Linked DNA regions of Hymenobacter tibetensis. The protein of the gene in region 1 interacts with the protein of each later gene in a pairwise test. Links are inferred from orthologs where the notes say so. Each region holds a gene or a part of one and is shown in the gene's direction. Other genes may lie near its edges.

Region 1 (4,760 bases):
CGAGGCCCGAAGGAGGCGTGCTGTACTACAACCAACGCTGGTACGATTTCACGGGTGGCACCTTCGAGAACATGCGCGAGCAAGGGTGGGAAAACTTCATTCACCCCGACGACCTGCCCAACACGCAACGTAAATGGAAAGCCGCGCTGCGTGCGGGCACCACCTTTGAAACCGAGCACCGCTGGCGCAGCCAGACGGGAGAGTACCGCTGGTTTCTGGCTCGGGCCGAGGCCATTCGGCGGGAAGATGGCCGTATCCTGCGTTGGGTGGGCAGCAACACCGACATCGATGATAAGCGGCTCGCGCAGGTGCGGCTCGAAGAGAAAGACCGGCAGCTGCTTCAAATTTTGAGCCAAGCCCCGGCTTCTATTGCCACGCTGGAAGGGCCGGAACACCGCCTCACTTTTTTCAATGACAGCTACTCCGTCTTTGTTGGCGGCCGCACCGAGCTGGGGCGCCGGGTAGCTGATCTGCTACCGGAAGTGGAAGAGCAAGGCTTCATTGCCCTCCTCGATGACGTGTACACTACCGGCCAGCCCCGGATGGTTTTCGAGACACTTATTGCCCTGAAGCAGCCCGGCACCACTACCTTCCGGCAACACTACGTTACGTTCTCCTACCAGCCCCTGCACGACGAGCAACACCGCGTGAAGGGGGTGCTGGCTTTCATTCTGGACATCACCGAGCAAGTGCGCAGTCGGCAGCAGTCGGAGGCCCTGGAGGCCCAGATACGCCGCCGCGACGAACAGGTGCGGCTCATGACGGAGTCGTTGCCGGTGATGACCTTTGTCTGCAACCCCTCCGGGGACATCGTGTACGCCGGCCCGCAATGGTACGCCTTCACCGGCACTAGCCCTGCTACCAACGATATCAACGGTTCCTGGCCTGAGCTGCTGCACCCCGACGACCTGCCTACCATCCGGCGGGAATACGGGGCCGCTCTGCAAGAGAGCCGGGCCTGGAGCTACGAGTTTCGGCTGCGCCGCCACGATGGGCAGTACCGCTGGATACTAAGCCGGGGCATACCTGAGTTCGACGCCACGGGCCGCGTCCGGTGCTGGTATTGCACCAACACCGAGGTGCACGAGGAACACGAATTGCGCGAGCAGCTGCAAGCACAGAACGCCGAGCTGTTGCGCACCAACGAGAGCCTCGACAACTTCGTGTACACCACCTCCCACGACCTGCGCCAGCCCATCAACAACATGGCGGGCATCTTTCAGGAGCTGATTCGCACGGCTTCCTTTCCCGATCCGGATGCCGTGAAGCTGGTGGCGATGTTCGAGCGGGCCCTCACGCAAATCAATGATACCATTCATGATTTGTCGGAATTGATACAGGTGCAGAAGCAGCGCCAATACCTGGACACGGAGCGTATCGACCTAACAGCATTTACGGCGGAAGTGCTGGCCAGCATCCAAGACCAGCTTACAGCATCGGGGGCCACGGTTACCACCAATTTCGAGGCGGCACCAACCATTCAGTTTGTGCGGCCTAGCCTACAGAGCGTGCTCTACAATTTGGTTAGCAACGCGCTTAAATACGCCGCTCCCGACCGCCAGGCCCATATTCAGCTAAGCAGCTACCCACTCAAAAACTATGTGGTGCTGGTGGTGGAAGACAATGGAATAGGCATTGATATGGCGCGCTTTGGCAGCCAGCTATTTCAGCTGTTCCGCCGCTTCCACGACCATGTTGACGGGTCGGGAGTAGGCCTGTATCTGGTCAACCGGATAGTGCAGAGCCACGGGGGCCGCGTGGAGGTGGAAAGCACTGTGAACGAAGGCGCCGCTTTCCGGGTGTACTTGCCCCTGTAGTACGAGAGCCTACCAATCGGCCACAATGTTTGTTTCTGGATGCGAAGCCCTACCAGGCTATCTGGCAGGGCTTTTTGCAGGGTGCTTTTCGTAGGTCTGAAGCGGGGGCTTTACCTTAGGCATCCAACTGCCGGGGTTGCCCGCCGCTTCCACTAATCTCTCGTTCATGTTTCCTATCGTTTCCAAGCTGCCTGATGTGGGCACCAGTATTTTTTCGGTGATGACGCAGCTGGCTCAGGAATGCGGAGCCATCAACCTGGCGCAGGGCTTTCCTGATTATGACCCGCCCCTGGCCTTGCAGGAAGCGCTGGCCCGCCACGCCACCACGCCTGGCCACCACCAGTATGCCCCCATGCCTGGCTTGCCACGCCTGCGCGAAGCCATTGCCCACAAAACGGCCCGCGTCTACCAGGTTCCCGCACCCGACCCCGCCACCGAAATAACCGTGACATGCGGCGCCACCGAGGCGCTTTACGCCGCGCTGGCCGCCGTGGTCCATCCCGGCGACGAGGTAGTTGTGCTCGAACCAGCCTATGATCTGTATGGTCCGGCCATCCGGCTGCAAGGCGGCATTCCAGTGTACGTCCCTCTTGACTCGCCCACTTTCCGCATCAATTGGGAGCGGGTGCGGGCGGCTCTTACGCCACGTACGCGCCTGCTCATGATCAACTCGCCCCACAACCCCAGCGGCGCCGTCCTAACCACCGAAGACCTAGAGTCCCTGGCTGCGCTGGTAGCCGATACCCCCATTTTGATACTCAGCGACGAGGTGTACGAGCACATGGTGTTTGATGGCGTACCGCACCGCAGCGCGCTACAACACCCTGCCTTGCGGGAGCGGACGTTTGTGCTTTCCTCCTTCGGCAAAACCTACCATGCCACTGGCTGGAAAGTAGGGTATTGCATTGCCCCACCAGCCCTCACCGCCGAACTGCGCCGGGTCCACCAGTTCCTGACTTTTGCCGTGAGCACGCCCACCCAGCACGCCCTCGCCGACGCCCTCGAAACCGACCCCGCGCACGACCAGCAGTTGCCGGCCTTCTACCAGCCGAAGCGCGACCTATTTCGGGAGTTGCTCGCCGCTTCGCGCTTCGAGCTGCTGCCGGTTCTGGGTGGCTATTTCCAGTTGGCCCGCTACTCTCAGATATCCACTACGGAAAGCGACGTAGCCTTCGCGCAGCGCCTCACCCGCGAATCTGGCGTGGCGGTTGTGCCTGTTTCAGCGTTCTACCACAACGGCCATGACGAAGGTTTAATTCGGTTTTGCTTCGCCAAACAAGAAGCAACACTACGGGCTGCTGCTGATCGGTTGCGCGAACTGTAGCCAACCAGCAAAGGCAATTAGGTGACGCAACCTGCGTTAGGGAGTTTTCTTGCGCCCAACCACCACGCGGTGCTCCGCACAATCATCAAGTATTCCGCTTGGAACAGTGCTTGCGTGCGGGTTGAGGGGGCGCGAATTATTTTGGGAACTATAACGGTATCTGCTGGCAGCTACCTTATATTTCTTGATAGTTATACTGACCTTCTTCTACCTCCTATTGCCCCACTTCCGTGTCTGATCTAACCGTTTCTTTCGTACAGGCTTCGTTGCAATGGCACGATGCAAAGGCCAATCGGGCCGAGCTACGCCGGCATGTTGATGAAATATCCATTGCCACCGACCTGATTGTGCTGCCGGAAATGTTCACCACGGGCTTCAGCATGGAAGCTGCTAAGCTGGCCGAAACCATGGATGGCCCTACGGTAGCGTGGCTGCGTGAGCTAGCCGCTGCCCGTGATGCCGTCATGACTGGTAGCATCATCATCAAAGAGAAAGAGCAGTATTACAACCGCCTGCTTTGGGTGCGGCCCGACGGTAGCTTAAGCTACTACAACAAGCGCCACCTGTTCACGATGGCCAACGAGCACCACACCTACGTGGCCGGCACGGAACGCCTAGTAGAGGAATGGCGCGGGTGGCGCATCTGCCCCCTGGTATGCTACGACTTGCGTTTTCCAGTTTGGAGCCGCAACTCCGTCACGCAGCCCTACGACCTGTTGCTGTACGTGGCCAACTGGCCGGCTGCCCGCCGCACTGCCTGGATGACGCTCCTGCGTGCCCGTGCCATTGAGAACCTGGCGTATACTATGGGTGTGAACTGCGTAGGCATTGACGGGAACAGCCTCGCTTACGCCGGCGACTCAGCCCTGCTGGATATGCGTGGCGAGTACTTGGTAGAAGTAGGCAACCAGGAAACTGGCATCACCCGTTCCCTTCGCCGCGCCGACCTTGACGCCTTCCGTGAACGGTTCCCCGCCCTCCACGACGCCGACTCCTTCGAGATGACGCAGTTGGCGAAATGGTAAGTGAAAGGCGCGGTTGCTGTTACGCTCCAACAGAGCCAACAACCGCGCCTTCCTAGCTATTTTACCACCAGTCGCTGCATACCTAGCCGGCCGTCGGTGGTTTCGCAGCGCACCAGGTAGAGGCCGGCGGCTAGCCCACGCAGGTCCACTTCGTGCCGCCGGGCGAGGATCGTACCCTTACGCATGGTACGCCCCGTGAGGTCGAGTAGGGTGAGCTGCACGGGTTGGGGCGCTTCCACGGTGGTTGTGCTGGTAGCCGGATTGGGATAGAGTGAAAGCGGCAGGTTTTGGGCGGCGTTGCGCGTGCTCAATACCCGGTTTCGGGGGGCAGCCGCTAGCACCCCACCGCTTTCCATCCCGATGAACAGTTCTAGTCCGCCGTCGCCATCTACGTCGTTGGCAGCCAGGGTGAAGTGGTTCTGGTCACGGACTCCGAGTAGTGCGTTCTCGTAGGAGCCCAACGCATTGTTGTAGAACAAGTTGGTGCAGTCGAGAAAGACGCTGCTTTGCGCCCGCAGATTGCTGAACAGCCGCACAGTGCCGGATGCATCCGTAACGAGCAAATCGGGCGTACCGTCGCTGTCGAAGTCGGCT
Region 2 (6,030 bases), 630 kb from region 1 along the record:
TAGCGGTTGCCGATGTTCACGAAGTGCCGGGCTAGCAGGTCGTAGCGGCGGGTCATGAGGTAAGCGAAGATGTGCAGGAAATGAATGCCGTCGAACACAATGGCATCGTTCTGCGCGTACTTATCCACGTCTTTTAGGAAGGCGGCGGGGTGCTCCGTCCAGTGCAGCGCAGGCTTGAGGTGGTGGCTGATGTGGTAGCCGTCGTTCCAGCACTTGTGGTTGTATTTCGTGTTGATGCAGGTTACGCTATTGGTGTAGCAGTTGCCGGGGTCATTGGCATCAATAAACGAGTGCTGGCTCCAGTTGCCGAGCATCATCACCGCCCGCGTTACAAGCACCGGCAGCACCAGCACCACGAACGTTGCTGGTAGATTCACAAACGCCAACCCTATGCATGCCACAATGTACACCACTTCGCCGCGCAGCAGACGGTGCCGCAGCTTTGGCTTCTGGTTGCGCGTGAAATATTGCGCTAGCCGCGGGATGCCTACTAGAAAAAAGCTTCCCAAGTAGCGGCCAAAGCTGAGTATCGAGTCACGCTGATAATCCATCGTGGAGCTTTCATCGTGCTCCATGTTGTTCTCGGGGTGATGCATGCCCAAGTGGTGGGTGAAGTACGTCTCGGGGGTTTGCCCGAACAAGGGCCCAATCACCCACGGAATGTAGTGGTTGAATTGAGCGTACTTCTTCTTGAACAAGATGCGGTGGCTGGTGCAATGCAGCATCAGCCCAAATGGCCCTTTAAAGTAAAACGTGGTCAGAAACATGTACACGGCCAGCGCCGCCCACCACACTCGGCTGTCGAGGTTGGGCCAGAACAGTACGGCTACTAGTGGCAGCAGCGTACAGGATATTTCCAGAATCAGGTACACAAAGGGCAAATCCCGTTTGTCTTGTATGAACTGTACTAGAAAGTGACCGAAGCGAGAGAGTGGAGCCGTCTGGTCATAAACCGGATCAGTGAGGGGTGCCAAATGCTTCATGGAGACAATACTGACCGGTATGCCCGGCCTTGGGTGATGTAGAAGCTAGATAGGAAACCCGAAAGTAAAGAAAGTCGTTTGGGCGCACGCAAGCAGCCTAAAGAACTTGATTATCAAGGCACTAACAATCTTTTGTAGATACTATAGCAGTAATAACACCTTTGGTACTCAATGCACCAGTATATATACTATTCTACATACAAGTGCGTATGCAAGCTAACTAGTTTACAGCAGATGGGGTTCCGCCTGCAGGGGAAGTACCCAAATTATGTGGCGCAGTAGGCCACACAAAACCAGCCTTTTCCGAGCCACCCCAACAGGTTGCGGACACTGCTGAGCACCTTGTAGCAAGGAGAAAGCCCGTGAAGCACCTTATTACGAGCTGCGGTGATACGCCAAAATCCCTTGCCGCGCACTCTTTCCTTGCCGCCATTTCGTGGGTAACTTTACTGTCCGCTTCGCGCCCTAACGGCGGGAGGCGCATTGCCCATGGCCGTTTTCTCGCACCTGCATTCCCACACCCAATATTCTCTTCTTGATGGCCAGGCCAGCATCAGCGCCCTGATGAAAAAGGCGCAGGCCGATGGCATGCCCGCCGTTGCCCTCACCGACCACGGCAACATGTTCGGAGCCTTCAACTTCGTAGCAGAAGCCAACAAGTACAACGTCAAGCCAATTGTGGGCTGCGAGTTCTACATGGTAGAAGACCGCCACAAGAAGGCCTTCAGCCGCGAAAAAGGCGAACGTGACAAACGCTACCACCAGCTGCTATTAGCCAAAGACCAAGCCGGCTACCATAACCTGAGCAAGCTTTGCTCGATGAGTTTTATCGAAGGCGTGTACTCCAAGTTCCCGCGTATCGACAAAGAGATTCTGCTCAAGTATCACGAGGGCCTGATTGCTACGTCGTGTTGCATTGGCGCTGAAATTCCGCAGGCCATTCTGTTTGAGAGTGAGGCCAAGGCCGAAGAGCTGCTGAAATGGTGGCTGGACGTGTTCGAGGACGATTACTATATCGAGATTCAGCGGCACGGGCTGATGAATTTCGATGGCACCGGCAAGAGCCAGGAAGACGTAAACCAAGTGCTGCTGAGCCTGGCCAAGAAGTATAACGTGAAGGTGATTTGCACCAATGACTCGCACTACGTCGACCAAACCGACTTCGCGCCGCACGACATTTTGCTGTGCGTGAATACCGGCGAGGAGCACAGCATTCCGGTTGGCGACTTCCAAACGCAGTATTTCCGTCTGATTTCGCAGGACAACAAAGTTCACTACGACCACCTCGACAACCTGCGTCATTTGTCGGCGCAGGATGCTACCATCCGTCGCCAGCTTCAGCGCATCGACGAGGAAGCCCAGGGACCCAAGCCTCGGGCCCGCTTCGGTTTCGCCAACGACCAGTTCTACTTCAAGACCCAGGCGGAGATGAACGCCCTCTTCGCCGACGTGCCGGAGAGCTTAGACAACACCAACGAAATTGTAGATAAAATCACGCCGCCCAAGCTGCAGCGCGATATTTTGCTCCCCAACTTTCCGCTCCCGGCCGAACACCCCACTGCCGACGCGTTCCTACGTTACCTCACGTTCAAGGGCGCTTTCGAGGGCGAAAAACGCCGCTACTCCGAGCGCACGCCCGAAATCGAGGAGCGGCTGGACTACGAACTGCGCGTGATTGAGACGATGGGCTTTGCGGGCTACTTCCTCATCACCCAAGACTTCATCAACCACGGCCGCAACATTGGCGTGGCCGTAGGGCCGGGCCGGGGCTCGGCGGCCGGTTCGGCAGTGGCCTACTGCATTGGTATCACCAACATTGACCCCATCAAGTACTCGCTGCTGTTCGAGCGTTTCTTGAATCCGGAGCGCGTGTCCATGCCCGATATTGATATCGACTTCGACGACGTGAACCGTCAGAAAGTCATCGACTACGTGGTGGACAAGTACGGTAAAACGCAGGTCGCTCAGATTATTACCTTCGGTACCATGGCGGCCAAATCGTCTATCAAGGACGTGTCGCGGGCCATGGATCTGGCCTTGCCGCTGGCCAACGACCTGGTGAAAATGGTGCCCGACCAAGTGGGTACTACACTAGCCAAAGCGTTTGCCGAAAACCAGGAACTGGATATGATCCGGCGCGACGATGCGCCCGACAACCTGCGCGGCCATATCCTGCGCCTCGCCGAGAAGCTGGAAGGCTCAGTCCGCAACACCGGCATCCACGCCGCCGGCGTCATCATTGCCCCCGACGACATCACCAAGTACATTCCCGTTTCCACCTCCAAGGATTCGGACCTGCTGGTTACGCAGTTTGATGGCAAGGTGATTGAGAGTGCCGGGATGCTCAAGATGGACTTCCTGGGCTTGAAGACGTTGACTATTATCGTCGATGCCATCAACCTAATTGAGCAGAACCACGGCGTTAAAATCGACATCGACGCTATTCCAATTGACGACCAGAAAACCTACGAGCTCTACCAGCGCGGCGACACCATCGGCACGTTCCAGTTTGAATCCGAGGGTATGCGCATGTACCTCAAGGACCTCAAGCCCACCAACATCGAGGACCTGATTGCCATGAACGCCCTGTACCGGCCGGGCCCGATGCAGTTCATCCCGAACTTCATCAACCGCAAGCACGGCCGCGAACCGGTAGAGTACCCGCACGAGTTGTTAGAGCCCATCCTGAACTACTCGCAGGGCATCATGGTGTACCAGGAGCAGATCATGCAAACGGCCCAGATTCTGGCCGGTTACTCGCTCGGCGGCGCCGACTTGCTGCGCCGCGCCATGGGTAAGAAGGACATGAAAAAGATGGCTCTGGAACGTGAGAAATTCACGGAAGGCGCCGAGAAGCTACACGGTATCAAGGCCAAGAAAGCCAACGAGGTGTTCGACGTGATGGAAAAGTTTGCGGCCTACGGCTTCAACCGCTCCCACTCCGCCGCTTACTCGGTGGTGGCTTACCAGACCGGCTACCTCAAGGCCCACTACCCTGCCGAGTACATGGCCGCCGTGCTCACCAACAACATGGGCGACATCAAGAAGGTGACGTTCTTCATCGAGGAAGCTCGCAAGCAAGGTGTAGCCGTACTCGGTCCCGACGTCAACGAATCTATCTTGAAGTTCAACGTGAACAAGCAGGGCCAGATTCGTTTTGGGATGGCTGCCGTGAAGGGTGCCGGCGAAGCTGCCGTGGAAGAAATTGTGACGGAGCGTACCAAGAACGGTCCGTACGCCGACATTTTCGACTTCTCGCGCCGCGTGAACCTGCGGGCCGTGAACAAGAAAACGTTTGAAAGCATGGCCCAGGCCGGTGCCTTCGACTCGTTCGAGCGCTACCACCGCCGCCAGTACATCGAGGCGCTGAGTGGTGACCAGAACGTCATTGAGAAGGCCATGAAAGTGGGCCAGCAGCACCAAGCAGCTAAAGAATCGGCCCAGCAGAGCCTATTCGGAGGCGGCGGCGACATGATGGCTATTCCCATGCCCAAGATTCAGGACATGGAGCTGTGGAGCCCCACCGAGAAGCTGCGCCGTGAAAAGGAAGTGGTAGGCTTCTACCTGTCCGGTCACCCGCTCGACGACTTCAAGCTGGAAATCGACTCGTACTGCACGTGCGGCCTCGACAAAATTGAGAACTACAAGAACCGCGACATATCGGTGGCTGGGCTGATTTCCAATGTGTTGTTCAAAACCACCAAGACCGGCCACCCCTTCGTGAGCTTCAACGTGGAAGACTACGAATCAAGTTTGAACCTGGCCTTGTTCCGCGACGACTACTCGAAGTTCTCCCCGCTCATCAACCCCCGCAACTACGACAAAGAGCAGGTGCCGCCTATGTTCATCCGCGGCAAGTTCCAGCAGCGTTTCCGCGACTCCGATCAGTTCGAGTTCAAGATCATGACCATGGAGCCGCTGTTCCACGTGGCCGAGAAGCTCTCCAATGGCGTGCGGGTGCAGCTCGATCTGCGCACCATCACCGAGCCCTTCATGGACCGGTTCATGGCCGCGGTAGAGGAAAGCCAGGGCAGCAAAAAGCTGGAAATCAAGTTTGCGGAGCCCCACGAACACTTGGCCGTGGACACTTATTCGCGTCGCTACCGCATCGAGCCGAAAGCGTTCATTGCCCGGATGCGGGAAATGGAAATTGACGCCTGCCAGCTGATTTAAGGAGTTATACGATTCCATTCCGGAAAGAATAAGGGCAGTAGTGGGCGTCCACTACTGCCCTTATTCTTTCCGGAAGGCATATTGCTGGAACAGACACTAGTGGAAATTGCCAACAGCCTAGCCTTCGTCGATGTGCCACTTCTCGCCCTTCTACCGCCGCTATGCTGCCGTAAGCCCCAGCGCGTTTCGCCCGCTGCCCGCCGTGCCAATTTGATTTCTACAAGAAGCGGATTGGCTAATACAACCGCACCGGCAGCAGGCTAGAGGACCTTTGTCGTGTTCACGTAATACGGCAAATACACTCTGTATGAATACTTCCAAAATCGCGCTTGTAACCGGCGGTAGCCGGGGCCTGGGCAAAGACATGGCCCTCAAACTAGCCCAACAGGGCATCGACGTCATCCTCACGTACCGCAGCCAGCAAGCCGAAGCGGCGGCTGTGGTCGCCGACATCACAGCCTTGGGTCGCCGGGCCGTGGCCCTGCCCCTCGACGCAGCTGAACTGCGCACCTTCGAGGCGTTTTTCGCTGAAGTCACCACGGTGCTGGCCGATACCTTTGCTACCGACCGGTTCGACTTTCTCATCAACAACGCCGGCACCAGCCTGAGCGCCCCCATTAGTGAGACAACCGAGGGGCAGTTTGATGAGATGCTCCAGGTGCACTTCAAGGGCGTGTACTTCCTCACGCAACAGGCGCTGCCCCTGCTGCGCGACGGCGGCCGGATCATCAACGTTTCCACCGTGTCGGCGCGTAGTTCCTATGCGGGCTTTTCCGCCTATGCCAGCATGAAAGGAGCAGTGGAGGTCTTCACGCGTTACCTGGCGCTGGAGTTGGGTAGCCGAGGCATTGCGGCCAACGTAGTCGCCCCGGGC
Region 3 (4,707 bases), 860 kb from region 1 along the record:
CCTATGTATGGTTCTCCCAGTTCATGCTGATTTGGTATGCTAACTTACCGGAGGAAGCTGTATACTTCAACCAGCGTTTAGGTGGCTTCAATGGTCAGTATACGTGGTTGTTCTTTTTTAACCTGCTTATCAACTTCGCTTTCCCATTCTTGGTGTTGATGACGCGGGACGCGAAGCGGCAAATGATTATGCTAAAGATCGTTAGCATCGCCATTTTGGTAGGCCACTGGTTTGATTTCTATTTAATGATCATGCCGGCAACTATGCAGGCTAACAATGGGTTTGTAATAGAGTTCGGGGTTGCGTTAGTGTTCTTGGGAAGCTTCTTGCTGTTGATGACCAAGCGTCTTACTCAGGCATCGTTGGTGCCGTTGCATCATCCGTTCCTCGATGAAAGCGTTCATCATACAACTTAATTTTTAGGGCCAAGATTGCCGAGTTAAACGCCAGACATTTACCGTCTTTATTTGTTTTAACTTATATCTAGGTTCTCTCTTCAAACCTCTACAGAATGACTGCTCTTGGTATTTTGTTGGTGCTGGTGTTGGTGTTGGTCGTCTTTGGCCTTTTGTTCCGACTCCAGATTCTAACTTCGATTTTTTCTGGTAGCTCGGCGCGTGAACTCGGGACCAGCAACCGCGTGAATGCGGTATTAATGCTCGTTTTCTTGGTCGTAGGTGGTGCTGCTTTCGCTTGGTCGTTTGGCGACAACTACGACAAGATGAACCCACCAATTGCTTCGGTGCACGGTCATGCTACAGAGCGCATGTTCTGGACTACCATGATTGTTATCGGGTTGGTATTTGTGCTAACTCAGGTTCTCCTGTTCTTTTACTCTTACAAGTATCAGCATCAGGATGGCCGTCGGGCTTACTTCTTTCCCCATAACAACAAGATTGAGATCATCTGGACGGTGATTCCAGCTATTGTGATGGCTGCTTTGGTGTTTGCTGGCTGGAAAGAATGGAGCCGTATTACTGGCCCGGCTCCCAAGGATGCTGTTGTACTCGAAGTAATGGGCAAGCAGTTCAACTGGCTGGTACGCTATCCCGGCCGTGATATGAAGCTCGGTGTGGTTAACTACCGCTTGATTGATGCTACCAATGAATTCGGTTTCGATCTAAGTGACAAGTCTGGTCTTGATGACTTTGTTCCTGGAGAAATTCATGTGCCTAAAGGCCACCCAGTATTGTTGAAGATCCGTTCGCGTGATGTATTACACGCAGTGTACATGCCGCACTTCCGAGTGCAGATGTATGCAGTACCTGGTATGCCAACCAAATTCTGGTTTACGCCTACTAAGACTACAGACGAGATGCGTGCTCAATTAGGTAACCCTAAGTTCAACTATGAACTTGCTTGCAATCAAATCTGCGGTCGTGGGCACTTTGCAATGAAATTTACCATTGTAGTAGACGAGCCAGATGATTATGTAGCATGGTTCTCTCAGCAAAAATCCTTCTCGGAACAGAACCCAGATGTTTTGGCTTCTTTCAAACAGAAGGAGGAAAAACTGGTTGTAAAAGAGGCTGCCGCTGCGGTAGCTACGCCTGCTACCAAAGCTTCGCTCTAATTTCACTCAGTTAATCGCACGCTTCTTATATGGCTGCTAATCTTCCAAATCAAGCGCAAGTGCAAGGTGGTATCGGGGTTACCGAGCCGCAAACTACGCACGATGAGCACGCGCTTCATGATGATCATCATCACGATCAGCATTGGCTGTTCAAATATGTATTCAGCACCGACCACAAAACGATTGCTAAGCAGTTCCTTATCACGGGTATCTTCTGGGCAATTTTAGGTGGTACCCTTTCTAGCTTGTTCCGTCTTCAACTAGGATGGCCTGAGTCTACCATGGAGTGGTTGACTCCAGTTCTCGGTAAGTGGGTAGAAGCTGGTAAGCTCAACCCCGAGTTCTATCTGTCTCTGGTTACAATGCACGGCACCATCATGGTGTTCTTTGTACTGACAGCTGGTCTTTCCGGTACCTTCTCCAACTTTCTGATTCCGCTGCAAGTTGGTGCCCGGGATATGGCTTCGGGCTTCATGAATATGCTCTCGTATTGGTTCTTCTTTATGTCGAGCGTTATTATGTTCTTGTCTATCTTCTTGGAGACTGGACCTGCTTCGGCTGGCTGGACAATCTATCCTCCACTTAGCGCCTTACCTCAGGCTATTCCTGGCTCCGGCATGGGTATGACCATGTGGTTGGTGTCGATGGCATTGTTTATCGTTTCACAGCTGTTAGGTGGTGTAAACTACATCACAACAGTAATCAACCTGCGTACCAAAGGAATGAGCATGAGTAAGCTGCCGCTTACTATCTGGTCGTTCTTCTTGACTGCTATCCTGGGTTTGCTCGCTTTTCCAGTATTGTTCTCTGCAGCATTGCTACTGATCTTTGACCGTAGCTTTGGTACTAGCTTCTTCCTTTCTGACATTTACATTGCTGGACAGGCATTGCCTAACACGGGTGGTTCTCCTATTCTTTTCCAGCACCTGTTCTGGTTTTTAGGTCACCCCGAAGTATATATCGTTATCATGCCTGCAATGGGTATGGTATCTGAAATTCTCGCTACCAACTCTCGCAAGCCAATCTTCGGCTATCGGGCTATGATTGGCTCGCTCTTGGGAATTTCGTTGCTGTCGTTCGTAGTATGGGCTCACCATATGTTTGTGACAGGCATGAATCCATTCCTTGGGTCTGTCTTCATGTTCCTGACTCTTATCATTGCTGTACCATCGGCAGTGAAGACGTTCAACTGGCTGGCTACACTGTGGCGTGGTAACATTCGCTTCACTTCGGCTATGTTGTTCTCCATTGGTTTCGTATCCCTGTTCATTTCGGGTGGTCTTACCGGTATTATCCTTGGCAATGCTGCCTTGGATATTCAGATGCACAATACGTACTTCGTGGTAGCTCACTTCCACTTGGTAATGGGTAGCTCTGCTTTCTTTGGACTGTTTGCTGGTGTGTATCACTGGTTCCCAAAGATGTTTGGCCGTATGATGGATGAAAAACTAGGATATATTCACTTCTGGTTGACTTTCATAGGCGTGTACTTGGTTTTTTTGCCAATGCACTACGTTGGTATCGCTGGTTTCCCACGCCGCTACTACGCTTGGACCGGTTTCGATATGTTCAGTCAGTTTGCTGATTTGAACAAGTTCATTTCGATTGCTGCTATCCTAGCGTTTTTCGCACAGTTCGTGTTCGTCTTCAACTTCTTCTATAGCATCTTCCGTGGTCGTCGCGCTACAGAGAACCCATGGCGTTCTACAACGCTCGAGTGGACTACTCCTGTATTACCTGGGCACGGTAACTGGCCTGGTGAGATTCCCGCAGTATACCGCTGGCCCTATGATTATAGCAAGCCAGGTGCCGAGCAGGATTTCATCCCACAAAACGTGCCGTATTCTAAGACGCAGTCTTCTAACCTGCCGTACGAAAACGAAAACGAGTAGTAAGCATTCATTCAATACCCGGAACGGGCCGCTGTACTTACGGCGGCCCGTTTTGTGTTTCTCAAGCAAGTTAAATCACGTAATCTGAGCAAGGAATCAGACACCAAAAAACGGTTTCAATTGTTACTACTCAGTTAACACTAGTAATAAAATATACATGACCCAACCTGCTTTCGTGCGCCGCTTTCGGTTTTTCGGTATGCTAACTGTGGTGTCCGTTTACCTACTGATTTTGGTGGGAGGAATTGTTCGGAGTACAGGATCTGGCATGGGGTGCCCTGATTGGCCGAAGTGTTTTGGAACATGGGTGCCGCCAACACAGGTAAGTGAGTTGCCAGAGGGCTACAAGGAGATTTACACTGCGCAGCGTGTCGCAAAAAACAAGAAGCTCGCGAAGACTTTGGAGCGCCTTGGTTTCAAACAGGTGGCCAGCCAGATCTTTGCTCATCCTACTCAGTTTGTCGAGACAGATTTCAATGCTACCAAGACGTGGATTGAATATGTCAACCGGCTCTTAGGAGCTCTGATAGGCGTGTTTATATTCCTGACCGTTGTGTTATCGTTGCCTTACTGGCGTCGTGACCGAGCTATTTTTTGGCTGGCATTTGCGTCGTTCTTACTCACAGGGTTTCAAGGCTGGTTGGGGTCGTTGGTTGTATCCACCAACTTGTTGCCAGAACTTGTAACTGTACACATGGCGCTGGCTTTGTTGATTGTTGCCATGTTGATTTATGCTGTTGACCGTTCTCAGCAGGAGAATAGTGCTACTCCCTATAGGCAGCAAGCTCTTCCTAAAGCATTAACGCCTCTTCTGTGGTTAACCGCGCTGCTTACTTTTGGGCAGATAGTACTTGGTACCCAAGTGCGTGAGCAAATAGATATAGTAGCTACAGCGGCTAACTATCTGGGCAGAGCTGAATGGGTGGAACAGCTGGGCAACACCTTTAAAATACATCGTTCTTTCTCTCTGGTGCTACTCGCCTTAAATGTGTACGTAGCTTATCGGCTCTATCAAACCCGTAATGCCAACTTGCAGCTGTTGGCAACAGTTACGATGGGGCTGCTAGGGTTGGAGATTGCGGCCGGCGTGACATTAGCTTACTTAGCTTTGCCTGCTGCTGTGCAGCCTATACACCTTACTGTGGCCACTGTGTTGTTCGGCGCCCAGTTTCTGACCATTATTCGATACGCCCGCCAAGCTAAAACGCAACCGCAGGCCGCTTATGCAAGCGTTGTTGCGTA

The links.
Region 2: the proteins of MTX78_RS20750 (region 1) and dnaE interact in binary tests that used the Escherichia coli proteins (3 or more experiments, as listed by UniProt). The link is inferred for Hymenobacter tibetensis from one-to-one orthologs.
Region 3: the proteins of MTX78_RS20750 (region 1) and MTX78_RS17220 interact in binary tests that used the Escherichia coli proteins (3 or more experiments, as listed by UniProt). The link is inferred for Hymenobacter tibetensis from one-to-one orthologs.

The regions. Positions count from the first base shown.
Region 1 is NZ_CP094669.1:5,157,319-5,162,078, forward strand. The notes cover bases 1,101-4,062. They hold MTX78_RS20750 (methionine aminotransferase), read left to right. Parts: upstream 1,101-1,983; coding sequence 1,984-3,141; downstream 3,142-4,062. Other genes in these bases: MTX78_RS20745 (PAS domain-containing protein), read left to right, coding at 1,101-1,817; MTX78_RS20755 (amidohydrolase), read left to right, coding at 3,372-4,062. In the rest of the region: more of MTX78_RS20745, read left to right, coding at 1-1,100; more of MTX78_RS20755, read left to right, coding at 4,063-4,166; MTX78_RS20760 (FG-GAP-like repeat-containing protein), read right to left, coding at 4,223-4,760. UniProt on the Escherichia coli protein: Shows aminotransferase activity with methionine and histidine as substrates, and to a lesser extent also with phenylalanine.
Region 2 is NZ_CP094669.1:4,523,128-4,529,157, forward strand. What follows is about bases 1,125-5,356. They hold dnaE (DNA polymerase III subunit alpha), read left to right. Parts: upstream 1,125-1,472; coding sequence 1,473-5,156; downstream 5,157-5,356. Outside these bases: MTX78_RS18125 (fatty acid desaturase family protein), read right to left, coding at 1-983; MTX78_RS18135 (SDR family NAD(P)-dependent oxidoreductase), read left to right, coding at 5,464-6,030. UniProt on the Escherichia coli protein: DNA polymerase III is a complex, multichain enzyme responsible for most of the replicative synthesis in bacteria. This DNA polymerase also exhibits 3' to 5' exonuclease activity. The alpha chain is the DNA polymerase catalytic subunit.
Region 3 is NZ_CP094669.1:4,293,489-4,298,195, reverse strand. What follows is about bases 1,125-4,033. They hold MTX78_RS17220 (cytochrome c oxidase subunit I), read left to right. Parts: upstream 1,125-1,602; coding sequence 1,603-3,465; downstream 3,466-4,033. Other genes in these bases: MTX78_RS17215 (COX15/CtaA family protein), read left to right, coding at 3,665-4,033; MTX78_RS17225 (cytochrome c oxidase subunit II), read left to right, coding at 1,125-1,573. Also shown: MTX78_RS17230 (quinol:cytochrome C oxidoreductase), read left to right, coding at 1-416; more of MTX78_RS17225, read left to right, coding at 512-1,124; more of MTX78_RS17215, read left to right, coding at 4,034-4,707. UniProt on the Escherichia coli protein: Cytochrome bo(3) ubiquinol oxidase is the terminal enzyme in the aerobic respiratory chain of E.coli that predominates when cells are grown at high aeration.